4 regions of the Pseudoalteromonas undina genome follow, and region 3 is predicted to be linked to each of the others. Evidence: predicted binding sites of a transcription regulator. Region 3 holds the regulator's gene; each other region holds the start of a gene.
What was found. The regulator sigma-54, encoded in region 3, starts transcription at its own class of promoters, with help from an activator protein. The targets are predictions, from matches to a motif close to GTTGGCACGNNNNTNGNNT.
Positions count from the first base shown of each region.

Region 1: flgB (flagellar basal body rod protein FlgB) is a predicted target of sigma-54. The motif match lies at 2,571-2,589, and genes of this name have one in related genera.
Region 2: PUND_RS13845 (LruC domain-containing protein) is a predicted target of sigma-54. The motif match lies at 2,182-2,200, and genes of this name have one in related genera.
Region 4: PUND_RS11270 (ferritin-like domain-containing protein) is a predicted target of sigma-54. The motif match lies at 1,594-1,612, and genes of this name have one in related genera.

Region 1 is NZ_AHCF03000003.1:508,048-513,035, reverse strand. It holds gene flgE (flagellar hook protein FlgE) at 1-944, opposite strand, end outside; gene PUND_RS05985 (flagellar hook assembly protein FlgD) at 1,002-1,679, opposite strand; gene flgC (flagellar basal body rod protein FlgC) at 1,693-2,124, opposite strand; gene flgB (flagellar basal body rod protein FlgB) at 2,127-2,537, opposite strand; gene PUND_RS05970 (CheR family methyltransferase) at 2,666-3,496, opposite strand; gene PUND_RS05965 (chemotaxis protein) at 3,517-4,449, opposite strand; gene flgA (flagellar basal body P-ring formation chaperone FlgA) at 4,588-4,988, shown strand, end outside.
Region 2 is NZ_AHCF03000003.1:2,212,837-2,217,824, reverse strand. It holds gene spoT (bifunctional GTP diphosphokinase/guanosine-3',5'-bis pyrophosphate 3'-pyrophosphohydrolase) at 1-785, opposite strand, end outside; gene rpoZ (DNA-directed RNA polymerase subunit omega) at 913-1,188, opposite strand; gene gmk (guanylate kinase) at 1,314-1,934, opposite strand; gene PUND_RS13845 (LruC domain-containing protein) at 2,234-4,426, shown strand; gene PUND_RS13840 (hypothetical protein) at 4,429-4,887, shown strand.
Region 3 is NZ_AHCF03000002.1:291,220-296,207, forward strand. It holds gene mgtE (magnesium transporter) at 1-416, opposite strand, end outside; gene PUND_RS01965 (HPr family phosphocarrier protein) at 523-795, opposite strand; gene rapZ (RNase adapter RapZ) at 813-1,655, opposite strand; gene ptsN (PTS IIA-like nitrogen regulatory protein PtsN) at 1,675-2,127, opposite strand; gene hpf (ribosome hibernation promoting factor) at 2,132-2,419, opposite strand; gene PUND_RS01985 (RNA polymerase factor sigma-54) at 2,446-3,945, opposite strand; gene lptB (LPS export ABC transporter ATP-binding protein) at 4,015-4,740, opposite strand; gene lptA (lipopolysaccharide transport periplasmic protein LptA) at 4,737-4,988, opposite strand, start outside.
Region 4 is NZ_AHCF03000003.1:1,652,317-1,657,304, forward strand. It holds gene aceK (bifunctional isocitrate dehydrogenase kinase/phosphatase) at 1-524, shown strand, start outside; gene PUND_RS11265 (LysR family transcriptional regulator) at 541-1,479, shown strand; gene PUND_RS11270 (ferritin-like domain-containing protein) at 1,651-2,094, shown strand; gene PUND_RS11275 (TonB-dependent receptor plug domain-containing protein) at 2,160-4,988, opposite strand, start outside.

The sequences.
Region 1 (4,988 bases), on a different contig from region 3:
GCTTTTACTTCAAATCGATTTGCATATTGAGTAGGTATTTTACCTGCAGTACCTGCCTCGTCACGCCACTGAATTGCAATGTCATTAAACTGTGCACCGTTGGTTAATAATCCTGAAAAGTTAGCAGTATTTAAATTTACATCATCAAAGGTACTTCCTGTAATAGGTGCGCCATTGGTTGTTTCTGGCGTACCGCTTGCGTTAAATCCAAACGTACTAAGTGGGCTTGGAGTTGCCGTTGCGGCACCGGTAGCATCAAACGGTTTTTGATCCAATGTACCATGCACTTGCCATTCGTTTGGTGCAGTTTTAACAAAATAAAACTGCATTACATGCGGCTCACCTAGTGAGTCGTAAACTGTGGTTGAAGTCGAAGAGTTATAAGTAGTGCCATCTGTTGCATCAAATGGCACAGCTATAACATCGTCACGCGAATCAACATTGAACGACGTATATACGTTTGAAGTAGAGCGCGGAGAGCCTGATGAATCAGGTATTTGCAATGCAGAAGATGTACTTAAACTAACCGAAGTGGTACTGCCTGTAACCTCATTCACCGGAAAACTCTGTAAGAAGTTTCCTTTAGCATCAACTACAAAGTTGTCTTTATTAAGCTTAAACGCACCTGCGCGAGTATAACTAAAATCTAAAGAGCCTAAGTCATTACTTGTTGCAAAGTAACCCTCACCTGTGATCGCTAAATCCAGTGAGTTATTAGTAAACTGCAGCGACCCTTGATGAAACTGCTGAGCAACCATGGTGGTTTGCACACCATCACCATTTTTCGTTTTACCTGCGCTAAATACCGAAGATGCGTATACATCAGCAAATTCAGCGCGAGACTCTTTAAAGCCCGTGGTATTTACGTTGGCAATGTTATTGGCGGTAACATCTAAATCTTTTTGTGCGGCAGCAAGGCCTGTTAATGCAATATTGAAGCTCATAATTAACCTCTAACCTAAAAGTATTTAGCCCGATGGCTAAAAAATACATAAAATCTATTACGCGATTTCTGCGACATCAGTCAGCCTAACCGCACCTTCTTTTGTGTTAATAATAATGCCGCTTGAGCCATTAATATTAACACTTTCAATATTTTTGAATGTAGCTAACGGAAGGCTTGAAAATTCCCCATTTGTGCTACCTTCTGCTTTGATGTTGTATTCACCAGGTGGTAGCCGTTCACCCGCTTCATTTTTACCATCCCATGCAAAACGAATGGCTCCTGCGGGCTGAGTGCCTAAATCTATAGTTTTAACCAACTGCCCGGATGCATCTTCAATGCGAATCATTAAACTATCGACTGGCTTTTCAGCTACAACAGAACCTCTTGATTCACCCGACTCATTAAGCTCAAGTGTATTCGATTCCAACAGCGCTTGTTTGCCAACCAGTGTTGATGCTTGCAATGCCGAATTTGATGTCATCGACGCGGCTAAAGACTCAAAATTAGAGTTTAAATTTGATATTCCTTCAGCCATGGTAAAGTTTGTCATTTGTGCAATCATCTGATCGTTATCAGCTGGTTTGCTGGGATCTTGATATGACAACTGCTGTGTTAACAACGAAAAGAAATCTTCTTGGGTTAACGCATCACTATCCTCTTTTTGTGGCACTTGCTTATCTTGCCAACGTAAAGAGTCCATGTAGGATGAAGAAGTACTAATATCGTTACTCATGAGCTACCCTCAGTTACCGCTGACCTAACAGCAGTGTTTTACTTAACATTTGCTTAGCTGCATCAGCAACTTGAACATTTGTCTGATAAGAGCGAGATGCAGAAATCATATTTGCCATCTCCTCAACAACATTCACGTTGGGTTTATAAATGTAACCATTTTCATCCGCACTCGGGTGGTTTGGGTTATATTCAATTTGTAGTGGTTTATCACTCTCAACCACTCCTAACACTTTCACACCAACGGCAGAGCCCTGTGGGTTGCTTGCTGACGCTGACGCTTTTGTTAGCTCCGCAGCAAATACAGGTTGTCGCGCTCGGTACGTTTCATTTTGTGAAGAGCTAATTGTATTGGCATTAGAGATATTACTTGCGGTGGTATTTAATCGCACGTTTTGCGCGCTCATACCCGAACCTGCAATATCAAACACATTATATAAACTCATAATTAGGCTCCTTGACTACCGAGGGCTTTTTTCAGGCCTTTAAATTTACCATTAAGAAACTGGACACTGGCCTGATACTCCATAGCATTCTGTGTATACAAGTTCCGTTCCACTTGTATATCAACAGAGTTACCATCACCTGTATCTGTTTGATTTGGCGTACGAAATAGTTCATTTCCACCTACACTACGGGTACCACCGGCAATGTGTTTTTCGTTGGTTCTTACCATCGTATTGCCGCTTAGTTGGTTAGACTTTGCCGTTTTTAATGCTGAGGCAAAGTCGATATCTTTTGCTTTATAGCCGGGCGTATCAGCATTTGCGATATTAGTAGCGAGCATTTCTGCTCTTTGCGAACGGATTAACATCGCATGCGGATGCACGCCTAATGCTTTATCAAAACTGATAGCCATAACTATCTCCAAAAAATTGACTTAGTACCAATAAAGCAATAAGTAAGCCAGCAATGAAAATAGTGACGATAAAAACAAAAAACGACGCTATAGCGCCGTTTTTAGGAGGGGGGGGGTGTAAACGGTAGTTATTTTTTTTGGTAAATAATCCCGGGGTTACAACGCACCATATCAAATTCGGTACTCAAACCAGACATAGATTCCGACGCACCTAAAAATAAATACCCCTTAGGGTTAAGTGCTTGAGAAAATTGTGCAATTATTTTGGCTTTCACCTCAGGTGAAAAATAAATTAAAACATTACGGCAAAATATAATATCGAACTTACCCATCAAAGCGTACGAGTCGAGTAAATTTAAATGCCTAAAGCTCACTTGCTTTTTCAATGAGTCAACCACTTGTGCCATACCATTGCCGCTATCTTTAAAAAACTTCTTACGACGCTCAGCAGATAGCCCGCGAGCCAGTGCCAATGCATCATATTCGGCGTGTTTACACATATCCAGCATGGTATTTGAGATGTCAGTACCCACTATTTGTGCACCCATTTTTAAAACACCAGGACTACTTGATTGAAACTCAGCAACCGACATAGCAATTGAATAAGGTTCTTGCCCTGAAGAGCTCGCAGCAGACCATATTTTTAATGGCCTATTTAACGCTTTAAATTCAGGGAATAATCTGGTTTTGAGCAACTCAAATGGGTATTGATCTCTAAACCACAATGTTTCGTTGGTTGTCATGGCATCAACAACAGTAGCGCGCAATTGACGCTCATGCACGCCAAGTGTTTTGCTAACCAGTTCAGATAACGATTCAACATTAAATCGAGACATTAATGGTGCCAAGCGACTTTTAACCAAATACTGCTTATTTTCACCTAAAACAATACCGCACTGTTGTTCTAAAAATAAGCGAAATTGATCGTATTCTGTTTGCTGCAAATCTTTATTAGTCAAATCAATAACACCTATGTTTATTAATCACAATGAACCCACTTATTAACGGCTGTAGCAAGCTCGTCTGGATTAAATTTTGCAATAAAATCGTCAGCCCCTACTTTTTCAATCATTGCTTGGTTGAACACACCACTTAACGATGTGTGTAAAATCACATGCAATGGTGCAAGTTTGGGATCTGCTTTAATTTCTGCAGTGAGCGTATAACCATCCATTTCTGGCATTTCTACATCTGAAATAAGTAACCCTACTCGCTCTGTAATATCGTTAACACAATCAAGCTCTGCAATTTCTTTTAGTCTTATTAAAGCTTCTTTACCATTTTTAGCAAGTTCAGTAGTTACACCTAAAGGTTCTAACGCTCGTTTAACCTGATTTCGTGCCACGGCCGAATCATCGGCAATAAATACAATTCTTTCGCCTAAGTCTTTTTGTATATTACCTTGCGAGGCAACATCATCACTCACGGTAGTATTGACAGGACAAATTTCGTTTAGGATCTTTTCTACGTCGAGTATTTCAACCAGCTCATTTTCAATTTCAGTCACGGCAGTTAAATAAGAATAGCGGCCCGCTCCTGATGGCGGTGGCATTATTTTTTCCCAGTTCATATTAACAATCCGCTCAACACCACCAACTAAAAAGCCCTGCACTGTACGGTTATATTCTGCAATAATAATAAAGCCATCTTCTATGCTTTTAATAGGACGACCACCTACTGCCATTGATAAGTCAATTACCGAGATTGTTTGGCCACGGATATGTGCTACACCACGAATGTAAGCGTTAGATTTTGGCATGCTGGTTAATGGCGGGCATTGAAGAACTTCTCTTACCTTAAACACATTAATGCCAAAGCGCTGACGTCCGTTAAGCTTAAATAACAATAACTCTAAGCGGTTTTGCCCAACCAACTGAGTACGTTGGTTTACTGAGTCTAAAATACCGGCCATTTAAATCTCCTAAGAAAACAAATATAAGGAACGATAATTGCTTTCAATTAATAAAGCGTCATAACACAACGGGGGCGTCTAAATTCTGACGCAAAATATTTATACCCTGTTTGCAACCATAAGCATAGTCGAAACATTATGAGTTTGTTAAAAAAAACCAGAAGATACAGTGTTTTTTATTTTCTTGCTAGCCTCTGCTTCACTTTGCCACTGAAGGCTCAAGTATTTAGTAAAGAATCACTACAGGAAATGGCTGTATCTTATGTTGCTCAAAAAGCAGTAACTACAAATGACAACAAAATACAGTTTAGCGCGTTACCGCTAGATACCCGCATACCCGATCGCCAGTGTAACTCTGAGCTAGAGCTAGTAACGCCAAGTGAGCCCCCATTTAATCGTCAGGTCACCATTCAAATAAAATGTAACGATAGTGACAACTGGGCACAATACGTTCATGTGAGAATCACTGAATCAGCACCTGTTGTAGTTGCTACTACCAATTTAGCACGAGGTGAAGTGATTACTCCATCCCATTTAAG
Region 2 (4,988 bases), on a different contig from region 3:
GCGTAAATATCCATGACTTCGTTAAACAGCAGCTCTTTGTTGAGCATTTTTTTATAAATACTGTATAGATGCTTTTCACGGCCTGATACGGTCGCTTTTATGCCAGATTCTTCAAGGCGAGCTTCAATTTCAGTTTGAATATTTGAAATAACTTCTTTGCGATTACCACGCGCTTTAGCCACTTCCGATTTAAGTGCACGATGACGCATAGGGTACAGTGCTTGAAAACCTAAATCTTCTAGCTCATTTTTTATATCATGAATACCTAAGCGATTAGCAATTGGTGCATAAATCTCAAGGGTTTCACGAGCAATACGGCGGCGTTTATCAGGACGAAGTGCGCCTAATGTGCGCATGTTGTGTGTTCTATCAGCTAGCTTGATTAAAATAACCCGAATATCTTGGGTCATTGCCATAATCATTTTTCGATAGTTCTCAGCTTGGAACTCTTTTTTATCTTTGAAGCTCAATTTATCAAGCTTGCTCACACCCTCTACGAGTTCTGCTACTGTTTCACCAAATATTTCAGCTAAATCTTGTTGGCTAAAATCGGTATCTTCAATCACATCATGCATGAGTGCTGCCATGAGCGTTTCATGGTCAAGATGCATGCTTGCTAATATTTGAGTGACTTCAACGGGGTGAGTAATGTAAGGCTCGCCACTTGAACGAGTTTGACCCTCATGAGCCTCTCGGGCTACCACGTAGGCTTTTTGAACTAGCTCAACATCGTCTGCTGGCAAGTATTTTGAGATTTTCTTTTTAAGACCTTCAAAAAGATACATTCACACTCCAATGTTCTCGTGAAGCAAATAAGTTAGGATAAGTTACGAATATACGATGAAAACAAAGGATTGCCAACGGCTATAGTTGAAAAACTATGCCGTTAGCTAAATCAGACCGGGCGGTTGATTATTGGTTGCCACCAACAATGGCAGCAACAGCAGCTAGTTCTGCCGCTTCTTGATGTTGTTGCTCTTCACGGTCAATAACATCCATTGAAGAATTATCAACTAAACCAAGTTCGATTTCACGTAAAGCAACAACTGTCGGCTTATCGTTCTCAGGATCCACTAGTGGATCTTTACCACCAACAGCAATTTGGCGGGCACGACGGGCCGCAACTAAAATTAAGTCAAAACGATTACCAATTGCATCTACTGCATCTTCAACTGTTACGCGAGCCATCTTAGCACTCCAAAATAATTTAAAAGCAAAGGCGTAGTTTACTGCACGCAGCAAGTTTCGCCAATAGCCAGTGGTTAATTTTTATCTATTTTAAGGCATGAACCGAAAATTAATCGTAATTTAGATTACTTGAGCAGCTCATTAATTAAAGTTTGATGACGTGTTGTTTGTGCTTTTAGCGTTAATCGCTGTGCAATTACTATGGTTTCTAAATCGCATAGAGCAGTATCAAAATCATCATTCACTACAACATAGTCGTATTCGTTGTAATGAGAGGTTTCTGATTGAGCTTGCGCCATTCGACCTGCAATAATTTCAGCAGAGTCTTGGCCGCGATTATTTAAACGTTGCTCTAGTTCTTGTTTTGATGGCGGAAGAATAAAGATAGTTTTTACGTCGTCCATTATTTCTCGAACTTGGCGAGCGCCTTGCCAGTCAATATCTAAAAATACATCAATACCTGCGGCGAGTTGCTCTTCAATCGCTTGCTTAGAAGTACCATAATAGTTATCAAATACTTGTGCCCATTCAAAAAAATCATCTTTGGCAATCAACGCTTTAAACTCATCAACTGATACAAAGTGGTAATGTTCTGCATTATTTTCACCAGGGCGCGGTGCGCGAGTGGTGTGCGATACCGATACTTTCATATCAGCATGCTTTTTAAGTAGTGCATTTATTAAGCTAGATTTACCTGCCCCAGAAGGTGCCGATAAAATGAATAAGTTTCCGCGAGAGTGTGCCATGATTTTTTACCTAAAATGAACAAGCACAGCCGTTAAAAAGGCCTGCCTTAATTTTACTATTGTACTTTATTTAATGAAGCTTACTCAACTGCTGCATACTTAGAGCAAATAGCCCGTGTCTAAGAGCATAGATACAGAGAGTTTGTGAAGGTGATTTTTACTCTCGCATAATGCAAAGACATGTGTTGCAACTTGCATGTTCAAGTGACGTAATTTTTTATTATTATTTAAATTCAATAGGTTAATATTTGGAATGAAGTCTGCATTAGTTAAGTTATGTAACTATAGAGGGCTTACGTATGAAATTAACCCATCTCGGAAAAGTTTGCTGTGTATTGTGGCCTTGCACCGTTTTTAGTCAGCCATTTGAGAATTGTCCAAGCCAGGCTTTTTTAATGCAAGATGCCAAAGCACAGTTATACGGTATAGACTTAGTATCGGCTAAGCCTACGGTGTTAGCCGCGACTTTAACGTTTGCTACTGAGGCAAACAATGAGAGCGTAAATGCCATTGGCTTTAATTATAAAGATCAGTATTTGTATGGCTTTAGTCGCCAAGCACCAAAAAGTGTGGTGCAAATAGACAGTAACTACCAAATGGCTCGCTTAAATATCACAGGGCTGCCAGATACTAACTTTTATGTAGGTGACATTCAGGTAACAGGCGATGCAGCAAACCAGCGCGTTTCATATTATGTTTATACTCCTCGGTTTGGCCTTTACGAAATCGATTTAAACTCAGATCTAACCGCTGAAATTACTGCACAGCTTTTACCTAATAGTGCTAACTGGAATTTAGGAATTTATGATTTTGCCTTTCATCCACAAAGTAATTTACTTTATGCAGTTGAATCAAATGGTGATTTGCATGAAATTAACGTTGCTAATAATACTTCTAAATTTATAACTCAGCTCGATATTGGTGATGATACGGGCGCATTTGGTGCTGCTTACTTTGACATTGACGGTCAGTTTTACTTTAGTAATAACAAAAGCGGAAAAATACATAAGGTTGATTTAAGTATTAGCCCCGTAGTTGACTACACACCAACAGCAAACGTATTTACCTCAGGACCTAAATCTAGTCAAAATGATGGTGCGCGATGCGCTATTGCAGAAGTTGCAGTTACCGATAGTTCTATCGATTTTGGTGATGCTCCTCGTCCATATAACACGAGTCTTGAGCAAAGTGGTGCTCGACACTTATTTGATCCTAGTAGTACTGGCAGTAATCTTATTTACTTGGGTGAAACGGTCGATGGTGAAAACATCAATACGAATGATGATTTAATCAAGAATCCCATAGATGACTCCGATGACGGGGTTAGTTTTGTAACCGCGATTGCTGCAGGGCAAGATAGCCAAATTATTGTTAACGCGTCAGCTGATAGCTTTTTATATGCTTGGTTTGACTGGGATCAAAATGGTGGCTTTAGTGAATCTGAGCGCATGGTAACTAAGTATCCGCTTAACAAAGGCGATAATAGTATTTTAGTTAGCGTACCGAGCAATGTTAAAGCAGGGCAAACATGGGCTCGCTTTCGAGTTACTGATGGCTCTGAGGCATCATTAATTACTGCCACGGGTGGGGTGCTAGGTGGCGAAGTGGAAGATTATCCAATAACCACATTTGCTAGCGCTGTTTATCCTGGTGAAAACGATTGGGTAACGCTTGCCTATGAAGATAAATGGCCGTTTTCAGGCGATTACGACTTTAATGATGTGGTTGTAAATTATCGTACTACGCAGCTGATTGAAGGAAGTAATGTGGTTGGCTATAAAATTGATGGTCAACTTGTTGGAGTGGGCGCAACTTATCACAATGGTTTTGCTGTAAGACTTACAGAAACTACTACTAGCACAACCAATACTATTTTAAGCAGTGAAATTGATGAGCAAAATATCATTTACACTATCAATGGAGAGCCGCAACTAGGCTCGCCATTAGAAGCAAACCGTGATCAGGCAATTTTGATTTTTATGCAAGATACTTGGCAACATATTACGAAGCAAGCTGGCTGCGATTACTTTAGAACCGAAAGCAATTGTGACGTAAACAGTAAAGTAACGTTTAGTATGACTATTCCATTAAAAGCAGCTAAAGCGCTAGCGAATGCACCTGGTACGCTACTCGACCCGTTCATTTTTGGTGCCGAAGGATTTTATCATGGTGACTTTTTAGTTGGTAAAAATGCAAGAAGCTGGGAAGTTCATCTAAAAAACCAAGCGCCAACAGAGGCTTTCGATAGTAGTTTATTCGCTGTTAATGGTGCAGATGATGCCACTCAGCAAGCCTCTGAGTTATTTTTTCAAACTGAAAATGGCCTTCCATGGGCGATTGAAGTCGGTATGCAGTGGCTACATCCACTTGAAGGGGTAGACATCACCAACGCTTATGATCGTTTTGCTAATTTTGCGCAGTCGTCAGGTCAGCAAGCGCCGCAGTGGTTCAACAGTTACAACGCACCGAGTGTGGTTGTTAAAGGAGAATAGTAATGAATAAATTAACCGTTATCTTATGCTCATTATCACTGTTAACAGCCTGCGGGGGCGGAGGCGATGAAAGTGCAGCACCTGCCCCGACTAATATAGCTCCACCAGTTGCTGATCCAGTAACAGCCGAGCCCCAAGGAATGGCAAACTTAGTTATCAATAATGACTTTAACTTATCAACAAAATTTAATTTAGCTATTGATGTAGCGCTTTCTAGAGGTGATGAAAGAGCGTATCTGAATATTTGTCAGAAAAAATCGAATGCAGAGCGAGCAGATTACAATAATTGCTTATTTAGAGCCCCTTTAACGCAAGGGGCACTCACAACTACCCTTGCGATGAGCAGACAAGATATAGAGCTAGTAGCGGAAATTTGGTTTTACGATACCAGCACCCAACCACTTGCTTTTACTTGGCAGTTTGATGCTCAAACACAAAACCAACTGTTTGAGATTAGATAACATCAGCTTATGTCGAATTCTGGTTAAGTTTTATCGGCTTAATTGATAAAACTCAAAGTTAAGATAAAGAATATACTCAGGTATATTCTTTTTTATTGTTA
Region 3 (4,988 bases):
GCAGAGCGCTCTTGGTAAGATAGAGCTTGTGTTGCACGCTCCCTATCTTGAATATCCATAGCACTAACAACGTCTTTATATACGGTGTCTGGTAGGCTACGTAGTACTTCCCCTAAATCATCATGGCCCATGTCTTCTGTTGCAGCAGCAATGTGCTCAGGTGCCATTTGCGCAATAATACCCAAGCGTACGTCTTCAGAGAGCTCTTCAAGTACATCACCCTGTACATCAGGATCAACCAGTTGCCAGAGCATGCGACGAATTTTATGGGGAGATGATTCTAAAAGAAGTGCGGTATCACAAGGTGCCGTTTTTGCCAGCATGCGCCTAACTTGAACAAATTGACCACTATTTAGTGACTTAGTCACCTGTTTTAGTTGTTGTAGTGGAATATCTTGTTCTAAAGCTTCAGGCATTGGCGTCCTTAATTAAATTTTATTACACGATGATGGGGTATCGCTTTATCTTACTTTATATCAGTAAACTACCTCAACCACTATTAACCTTAGCTTATAAGCAGGATTACTCTTGCTCATTAAATCGTTGGTCAATGAGCTCACCTATTGCATTAAGTGCAGGTTCTGCGTCAGGGCCCTCACATACTACCTTAACTTCTTTGCCTTGACTGCTTTCGAGTAACATAAGTGCTAATACACTGTCGCCAGCGGCTTGTTTATCATCTTGAAATAACGTGATTGAGGCATCAAATTGCACAGAAAGCTGTGCCAGCACCGTAGCCGCTCTGGCATGCAGGCCTAACTTGTTTTTTATTAAAAATGTGTTTTCTAACCGCATTAATATTCTCTCAAGCTTTATTCTTGTTCTCGATGGCGAATTTTTACATTAGGATGACTCATTGCAAAGCTTTCACCTATAGTTTGCGCTAAATAAACTGAGCGGTGTTGCCCTCCGGTACAGCCAATAGCTATGGTCAAATAGCTGCGGTTATTTCTTTCTAAATGAGGCAGCCATGTTTGCACGAATGTTTGAATTTGCCATGTAAATTTTTGTACTATGCTGTGGCTGGCTAGGTAGTCTTTTACTGGTTGATCTAACCCTGTGAGTGGCTTAAGTTCAGGCTCCCAATGCGGGTTTGGTAAAAAGCGAGCGTCAAATACATAATCTGCTTCTTTGGGTATACCGTGCTTAAAACCAAATGACTCAAAGGTAATGATCAGTTGTTTGTCTTTTTTACCGAGTATTTTTTCACGAATAGATTCAGCCAGCTGATGCACACTTAAATCCGTAGTATCAATCATATAATCGGCACGGTTAATGAGTACATCAAGGAGTTGTTTTTCTTTTTTTATTGCTAAATCAAGTGGCAGTGAGTCAATCGAAAGAGGATGAAGACGCCGTGTTTCTGAAAAGCGTTTAATTAAGGTTTGATCGTCACTGTCTAAATAAAACACCGTTGGCTTAGTAAAACCAGGTAAATATTCAATGATTTCATTAAACTGTTGCTGCTCTTTAGGTAAATTACGCACATCAACACTTACGGCTATTTTGTTGTAGCTGTCGGAAACACTACGAACAAGAGATGGCAATAAATTTAAAGGAATATTATCTACACAATAATAACCTAAATCCTCAACAACACGCAGCGCAACAGATTTACCAGAACCTGAGCGACCACTTATAATTATTAATTCCATTTATCACCCTTAATTGTTACTACGGTTGACTTACAATTACTTGATACAGCTCATTGTCGGATTTTGCCGCTCGTAATTGCTTACAAAATTCTTTATCGTTGAGCTTTTCTGCTATAGTGGCTAAGGTTTTTAAATGCTGCTTATTGTCACCATCAGGTACAATTAAGGCAACAAAAATATCGACCGGTCTGTTATCTATCGCATCAAAATTAATAGCCGTTTCGCTCACTAATATAAGTGCAAGAGGCTCTTGTACACCACTCATACGACCATGTGGAATTGCAATTCCTCGACCTATACCTGTACTCCCTAGTTTTTCTCTGGCGGTTAACGCGTTAAGAATATCTTGTTGTGTTAAATAGGGCAGTTTATTGTGAGCCAATTCACTGATAAATTCTAAAATTCTTTTTTTACTATTAAAAAGGACCGCAGCTTTACTGCAGTCCTGACAGATAAGTGAGCTTAATTTCATAGTGTTAGTGTCGAGCAAGTTTCTCTTTGTGTTTAATTACTTGACGATCTAGCTTGTCAATCAGCGAGTCTATAGCGGCATACATATCTTGGTGTTCAGTAGAAGCAAAAATCTCAGCGCCACTAACATGAACGGTTGCTTCGGCTTTTTGGTTTAGTTTTTCTACATCGAGAATAACGTGCACATTCGTTATGTGATCAGTGTGCCTCTGTAACTTCGAAAATTTACTATTTACGTAGTCTCTAAGCGAGTCGGTAATATCTACATGGCGACCAGTTAAATTCAGTTGCATAAACATTTTCCTCTTTGTTGTACGCCTTAAATCAAACTTTTACGTTGATTAGACGGGGGAATAGCTAGAGATTCGCGATACTTTGCAATAGTTCTCCTTGCTACTTTAATTCCTTGCTCAGCCAATATATCTGCAATTTTACTATCACTCAATGGTTTAGCTGAGTTTTCTGCAGCGATTAATTTTTTAATTAATGCGCGTATTGCTGTAGATGAACATTCGCCACCATTTTCAGTGCTTACATGGCTTGAAAAGAAATATTTAAGCTCAAAAATACCGCGTGGTGTGTGCATGTATTTTTGCGTAGTAACACGTGAAATAGTCGATTCGTGCATTTCTACCATTTCGGCCACGTCATTAAGTACCATAGGCTTCATCGCCTCAGGACCATGTTCAAAAAAGGCCTGTTGTTGCTGCACAATACAGTTAGTTACTTTAAGCAGTGTGTCGTTTCTACTTTCTAAGCTTTTTATAAACCATTTAGCTTCTTGTAAGTGTGAGCGAATAAACTGGCTATCGCCGCTTGATTTAACCGTACGCGACATAGCTGCATATTGGCTGTTTACCCTAATTTTAGGCATACTATCTGGGTTTAGTTCAACCACCCAACGGCCTTTTACTTTTTTAACCGACACATCAGGAATAACGTACTCAGACTCTTCTCTAACAATAGTGTCAGCGGGTTTTGGACTCAGCGTGTGAATTAACGTCATGACCTCTTTAAGCTCATCTTCTTTAAGCTTAGTTTTTTTCATTAATGTGCGATAATCACGCGCAGCCAGTAAGTCAATGTGATCAGTTAAGATCATTTTTGTTTCGCTTAAAAAAGGCGTGTCTTGATCAAACTGATTCAATTGAATACACAAACACTCTTGTAAACTACGCGCGGCTATTCCTACCGGATCAAATAACTGAATACGCTTTAATACGGCTTCTATTTCATCAAGTTCAACTTCATCTTCTATGTCGTTTTCTTGATTAAAACTTTCTAATATTTCTTCACAGCTAAGGGTTAAAATACCAGAATCGTCCACGGCTTCTACGATTGCAATCGCGATGGCTTCATCAGTAGGGCTAAACGGTGTCAGTTGCAATTGCCACATTAAATATTCATGTAGCGTTTCAGTTGAAGAGCCTTGATAAATTGATTCATCTTCAGGCATTGGTCCTGATGAAGAGGCCGGTGCTGCGCTCATGTATTCATCCCATGTAACATCCATTGCCATATCATCGCTAATGGTGTCTTTGGTCATGGCTTCGCCGCTATCTTGCTCATATTCGCTAGGTTTTTCATCAGCTGAAGCACTTAGCGTTGATTCATCGGTATCGGCTTTTTGTTCGTTTTTACCCGCAGCATCTTCACTGTAATCTTGTTCTTCAACTTCAAGCAAGGGATTACTATCGAGTGCTTCTTGAATTTCTTGCTGGAGATCCAATGTACTGAGCTGCAATAAGCGAATTGCTTGTTGCAACTGTGGAGTCATTGTAAGTTGCTGGCCCATGCGCAGCTGTAATGATTGCCTCATTTATCTCTAACAATCCTTTTAAATTAGTATGATTAATCTTAGCAGATGCTTAGTGGAATAACACACATATTAGAGCTTGAACTGCTCGCCCAAATAAACATCGCGTACTGTTTTATCGTTTAATACATATTCTGGAGTGCCTGATGCAATTAACTCCCCATGAGAAACTATGTAGGCTTTTTCACAAACATCAAGTGTTTCGCGGACGTTGTGATCTGTGATCAATACGCCAATTCCTCGGTTTTTAAGGTGCTCTATAATCTTTTTAATATCTAATACAGAGATAGGATCAACCCCTGCAAAGGGTTCGTCTAGTAGTATAAATTTAGGATTTGCTGCTAATGCTCGCGCAATTTCAACACGGCGACGCTCACCACCTGACAGAGCCATACCTTGGCTGTCACGAATATGCTGAATACTAAATTCATCAAGTAAATTATTTAAGGTATCTTCACGTTGTTGCTTATTGAGCCCTTTACGTGTTTCTAATATAGCCATTAAGTTTTGATAAACCGTCAGCTTTCTAAAAATAGATGATTCTTGTGGTAAATATCCTATCCCTAGGCGAGCTCGACTGTGCATTGGTAATAAAGTGATATCTTGATCATCGATTGATATTTTACCTTTATCGCTAGGTACAAGGCCTACAATCATGTAAAAGGTCGTAGTTTTACCTGCGCCATTGGGGCCAAGTAAGCCGACAATGCTGCCAGCTTCAACTTCTAGGCCAACGTTTTTCACCACTTCACGGCCTTTATAGCTTTTTGCTAGTAGCTCTGCTTTTAATGTGCTCATGGTTGGCCTTTATCGTCTTCTTTTTTGTTTTCAACAGGCACTAAAATAGTGTGTACACGGTCTGTTGAGTTTTCGTCTTTTTCTGCGCTAATTAACTGCTGCTCTATATCGTAGGTGATACTTTTAGCAGTTATTTTTTGACCTGCTTGAGCAATACTGGCATCGCCGATTAAGGTTAAAAAACGTTGCGAAACATCGTAACGCACTTCATTCGCACTGGCACTCATGATGGTGCCATCTGCTTGTGT
Region 4 (4,988 bases), on a different contig from region 3:
CGATGGTGATTGAGGGTGACTGGTTAATCATAAAACATTTATACATTGAACGGCGAATGACACCGCTTAATTTGTTTTTAGAAAATGCAGACGAAAAAAGTGCTGCCGATGCCATTGAAGAGTATGGCCAGGCGCTTAAAGAAATGATTGCCGTGAATATTTTCCCTGGCGATATGCTGTTAAAGAACTTTGGTGTAAGTAAGCACAAACGTATTATTTTTTATGATTACGATGAAGTGCAATATTTAACAGACATGAACTTTAGAGCGCTACCTAAAGCAAACAGTTATGACGATTATTTAATGGACGAACAAAGTTACTCGGTTGCACCTCAAGATGTATTTCCAGAGCAGCTATGTACCTTTGTAATGCCTAATCCAACATATAAACAATTTTTAACTAGCACGCACCCTGAATTACTTGATGTTAACTTTTGGAAACAAGCACAACAAAATATAAAAAATGGAAAGGTGAGTCATATTTACCCCTATCCTACAGCACAGCGTTTTATCCATTATTGGTAAACGTTAAGGACACACAATGAATATAAGTAAAATAGATTTAAATTTACTGGTTTACCTCGATACATTACTGCGCGAATGTAATGTTACTCGTGCTGCAAACCAGCTTAGCATTACTCAACCGGCAATGAGTAACGGACTTAAACGCCTACGTAACCTTTTTAATGATCCTATTTTAGTGCGTACCAGCGATGGTATGGTACCGACTGAGCGTGCTATTGAGTTGCAGCCTGTGATTCGTGGAATCTTGATGACCCTTGAAGAAACGCTGGCACCTAATCGTGAGTTTGAAGCTAAACAAAGTAAGCGAGTGTTTAGGATCATGGCCAGTGATTACGCGGCCAGTACCATGGCACCGCGTTTATTAGGGAAACTACACGAAGAAGCGCCCGACACCACCTTAGATATTTTAACTCCTAGTGATGTTACCTTTCACGATGTTGAAAACGGTAAAGTTGATATGGCGATTAACCGCTTTGAAAATTTACCACAATCGTTTCATCATAAACGTATTTGGAAAGACAGCTTTTGTTGTTTAGTAAAATCAGATAACCCCATTATTGAAAACTTTAGCCTAGACAGCTATTTAAAAGCTCGCCATATTTGGGTAAGTAAAACAGGCTTTGGTGTTGGTGTGGGGATGGACCCTAAAGATGTGCAAAAGCTGGGCTGGGTTGATGAGGCACTGGCGCATTTTGGTAAACACCGTAATATTGCCACTTTTACTCGTAACTATCATGTGGCTGTTCACTTAGCCAAAGAGAAAAATTTAGTTGCGACTTTGCCCTCAAAAGCGGCCAATATTTATTTAGACGATCCTGGGCTTAAAATACTGGAGCCACCCTTTCCTATCCCGCCATTTGAACTTGATATGATATGGAGTCCTTTATTACACAGAGACGCTAGTCATATTTGGTTACGCCAAAAAGTAGCTGAAGTAGCGGATGAGCTAAAATAACCTTCTTACATACCTTAATGTAAAATTTGCTTGCTAACGCTTAGTTAGCAAGCCTACCAAACTATTAAAAAAATTAAAAACCATAAAATACAAAAGCTTAAAAAACAAAACCTACTTGGAATAGCGCTTGCTTAGTAATCACTGTATTTTAAATTAACAGAGGTCATTATTATGAGCACCCATCAAGGACAAGAAATTAATCATATTACCGACATTATCCAAGTAATGAATAGCGGCATCGACTTTTACCAAACAGCACAAGATAAAGTACAAGACCCCGCTATAGGAGCCCTATTCCAACGTATGATTGACGCTCGTAAAGTCAGTGTGGAGAGTTTACAACCTTACGCAATTAATCAACAAGGTGAGCGCGAAGATGGCTCGTCGTTTGTTGTAGAAGCACGCCGTGCATTTACTACTTTGATTAGTAAATTTGCTAACGATAACGATCAAACCTACGTTAAAGAGCTTGAGGAAGTAGAAGATAAAACCTTAGAAGAAATTAAAGTAGCGTTGAAAAAGCCTCAGTCTCACGATTGTGAAGCAGCGTTATCAAAAGTATTACTTACTATGCAGAGCTGCCATGCTGAAATGAGTAAAATGCAAAAACATTAAGTTTAAAAACGATAAAAGGGCCTTACGGCCCTTTGGTTGTTAAATAACAATAGGAGAGTTATTAATTAAAAGCGGTACTCTGCACCTACGTAGTAGTAAGCACCGTTGAAGCCAAATGGCGCTGAACGACGTGAGTACTTAAATACACCATCGCTGCTTACAATGGTGTTACCTTGAGCATCTACAATTGTGCCTGAACGTGAATTACCTATGGTGTTTTCATCTGGGTAAACATCAAATAAGTTATTTGCGCCAATATTTACCGATAAGTCATCAGTCACAAAGTAATTTACTTTGATGTCAGTTAAAATTTCAGCACCATAAGTCTGGCGGCCGCCATCTTCCACTGTGTATTCACCAAAGCGATTAAGCGATAGGTTTACGGTCCAGTCGTCGCGACGATAAAGTGCACTTAAGTTAATTCGATCTTCTGGCTGCCATTCTTCAATAATAGAAATTTCTTGATCAGAAAACACATCATCGACTGGCACGGTTTCAAGACCAGATCCTGCTGGTGTAAATAACGACACCACATCGGTTTCTGTAAAGTTAGCCGCTAGCGTGAAATCAAGCGTGCCGCCAAGTCCTTCTGTATTCCATGTAGCCACAAAGTCGATACCTTGTGTCTCAGTGTCAGCGCCATTTAAGAAAAACTGCCCTGCACCCGCACCTGAGCTTAATAACGCAGCATCAAGACTGCTTGATAAGCCTTTACCTAAGCGATTACTAATTACAATACGGTCGTCAATATCGATTGAGTAGTAATCTAGGGTTACATTAATATTATCGCTTACGTTATAAACGATACCTAAACTGCGGTTTTGAGATTTCTCTTCTGTGAGCTTAGGAATACCTAAACTTTGCGCAAGGGTTGAATCGTTTCTAAAGGTGCCCACTTCTTCAGCCACTAAGTTACCATTAGGGCCTACAACAAACTGTGTGCTGATGTTGTTAAAATACAACTGCTGCATTGAAGGTGCTCTAAAGCCTGAGCTTAGCGCACCACGAAGTGAAATATCTTCAGTTACTGACCAGTTACCGGCTAGTTTAAAGTTAACTGTATCGCCAAACCCTTTGTAATTGTCGTAACGTAACGCCCCTGAGATAATTACATCTTCAATAACGTAAGCTTCAGCGTCTAAGTAAAACGAGATCACATCACGCGACTCATCAACCGACGACGCTGGCGATGAACCACCAAAGCCTTGTGTGCCACCGGATGCGTTTTCGCTGCCAATACCACCGCTTAGCCCATCGTAAATATTAACACCATTGTTGGTATCGTAATCGCGATATGCATATTCACTACCCTCTAAAATTCGGTACTCATCGGTACGAATTTCAGCACCCATTGCCAATGAGTAATCATCAAAATTTTGAGTAAAATCAAGATTGATCGTTTGCAATGATAGCTCCATGCCATAAGCATAACCTTGACGTGGAATCGTGGCGCGAATATCTGCTGCACTTAGGCCTTGATCATAACGTAAAAAATTCGCGTAAGAGCCGTTAATAGTATCGCTGGTTGTGTAGTCAATACTGTTTTCACCATAGGTGTACGATAAATCTAAGCTTGAGTCGTTATCAAATTCAGTTTTATAACCAAAGTTATAGGAAATATCATCAATCGTGGTATTTATTTTAGGTAAGAAGCCAGCTGGGATAGTTGCATCGCCATCTTGAAGTACCGGGTTACCACCTGCATTAGCATTATGGCGGAAAAATGCTGCTGATTCGTTATCACGAGTTGAATAGGTAATAAAACCGTATAGTTCACCCGCTCCTAATTCGTAGCCGGTGTTAACTGTTAAACCAAATTGTTGAGAATCAGCATCGCCAATTCTGAATGTATCACGCGGTGCGGTTAATTCGCGTGGGTCACCTGCAAGCAAGGTACCATCAGAAAGTTCAGTACAGCCATAGAACTGACATGAGCCATGAAGGCCTGCACGGTTAGTTGGTGCACGATCACGGTAGTTAATAGTTGTATTTAAATAACCGTTATCACCTAAAGCAAAGCCTTTATTAAAGTCGATATTAACGGTTTCGCCATCACCTTCAGAGTACTCACCGTAGTTAACGGCCGCTTTACCACCTTCGCTGCCATCTTTTAGCACGATATTAATAACACCGGCAATTGCATCCGAACCATATTGAGCCGCAGCGCCGTCGCGCAGTACTTCAATACGTTTAATGGCTGAGGCTGGAATCGCATTCATGTCAGTACCCGCAGTACCACGACCAACAGAAGTATTAATGTGGATAATACTGGCTTGATGACGACGCTTACCATTGATCAATACCAATGTTTGATCCGGGCCAAGGCCACGTAAGGTTGCGGGTCTTAATGCATCAGTACCATCACTAATAGATGAACTTGAAAAGTTAAAAGAAGGTGCGATAGCTTGAAGCATGCGGCCAACTTCAGTTTGACCGGTATTTTCGAGTGCTTCTGCACTTAAAATATCAACGGGGACAGGTAAGTCTTCAACTGAACGTCCTGCGACACGACTACCTACAATAGCAATTTTTTCGATGTTTTGTTCTGCGCTTTGTTCAGCGGCATTTATTCCTTGTGAATTAACTGCAAGTAAAGCAGGTAATACGGCAGCACTAACTCCTGAAAGCTTCATCATGTTGTTATCTTTCCTATTGATTTGTTTGAGTTTAATACTCAGTAAACCATTTTGATCAACAACCGCATCGAGCTCAGTCTCAGCTAACAATGCGTTTAGCGCATCGAGTTGAGAATAAAATCCATATAATGAATTTGCCTCGTACTGTTTAGCAAGCTCATACGAAAAAACCACTGTTTGTTCAGTTTGCTTAGCAAATTCTATTAAGGCTTTGTCTGCTCGTTGCGCTTTTATATCAAACTGCATCATTTGTCCCTC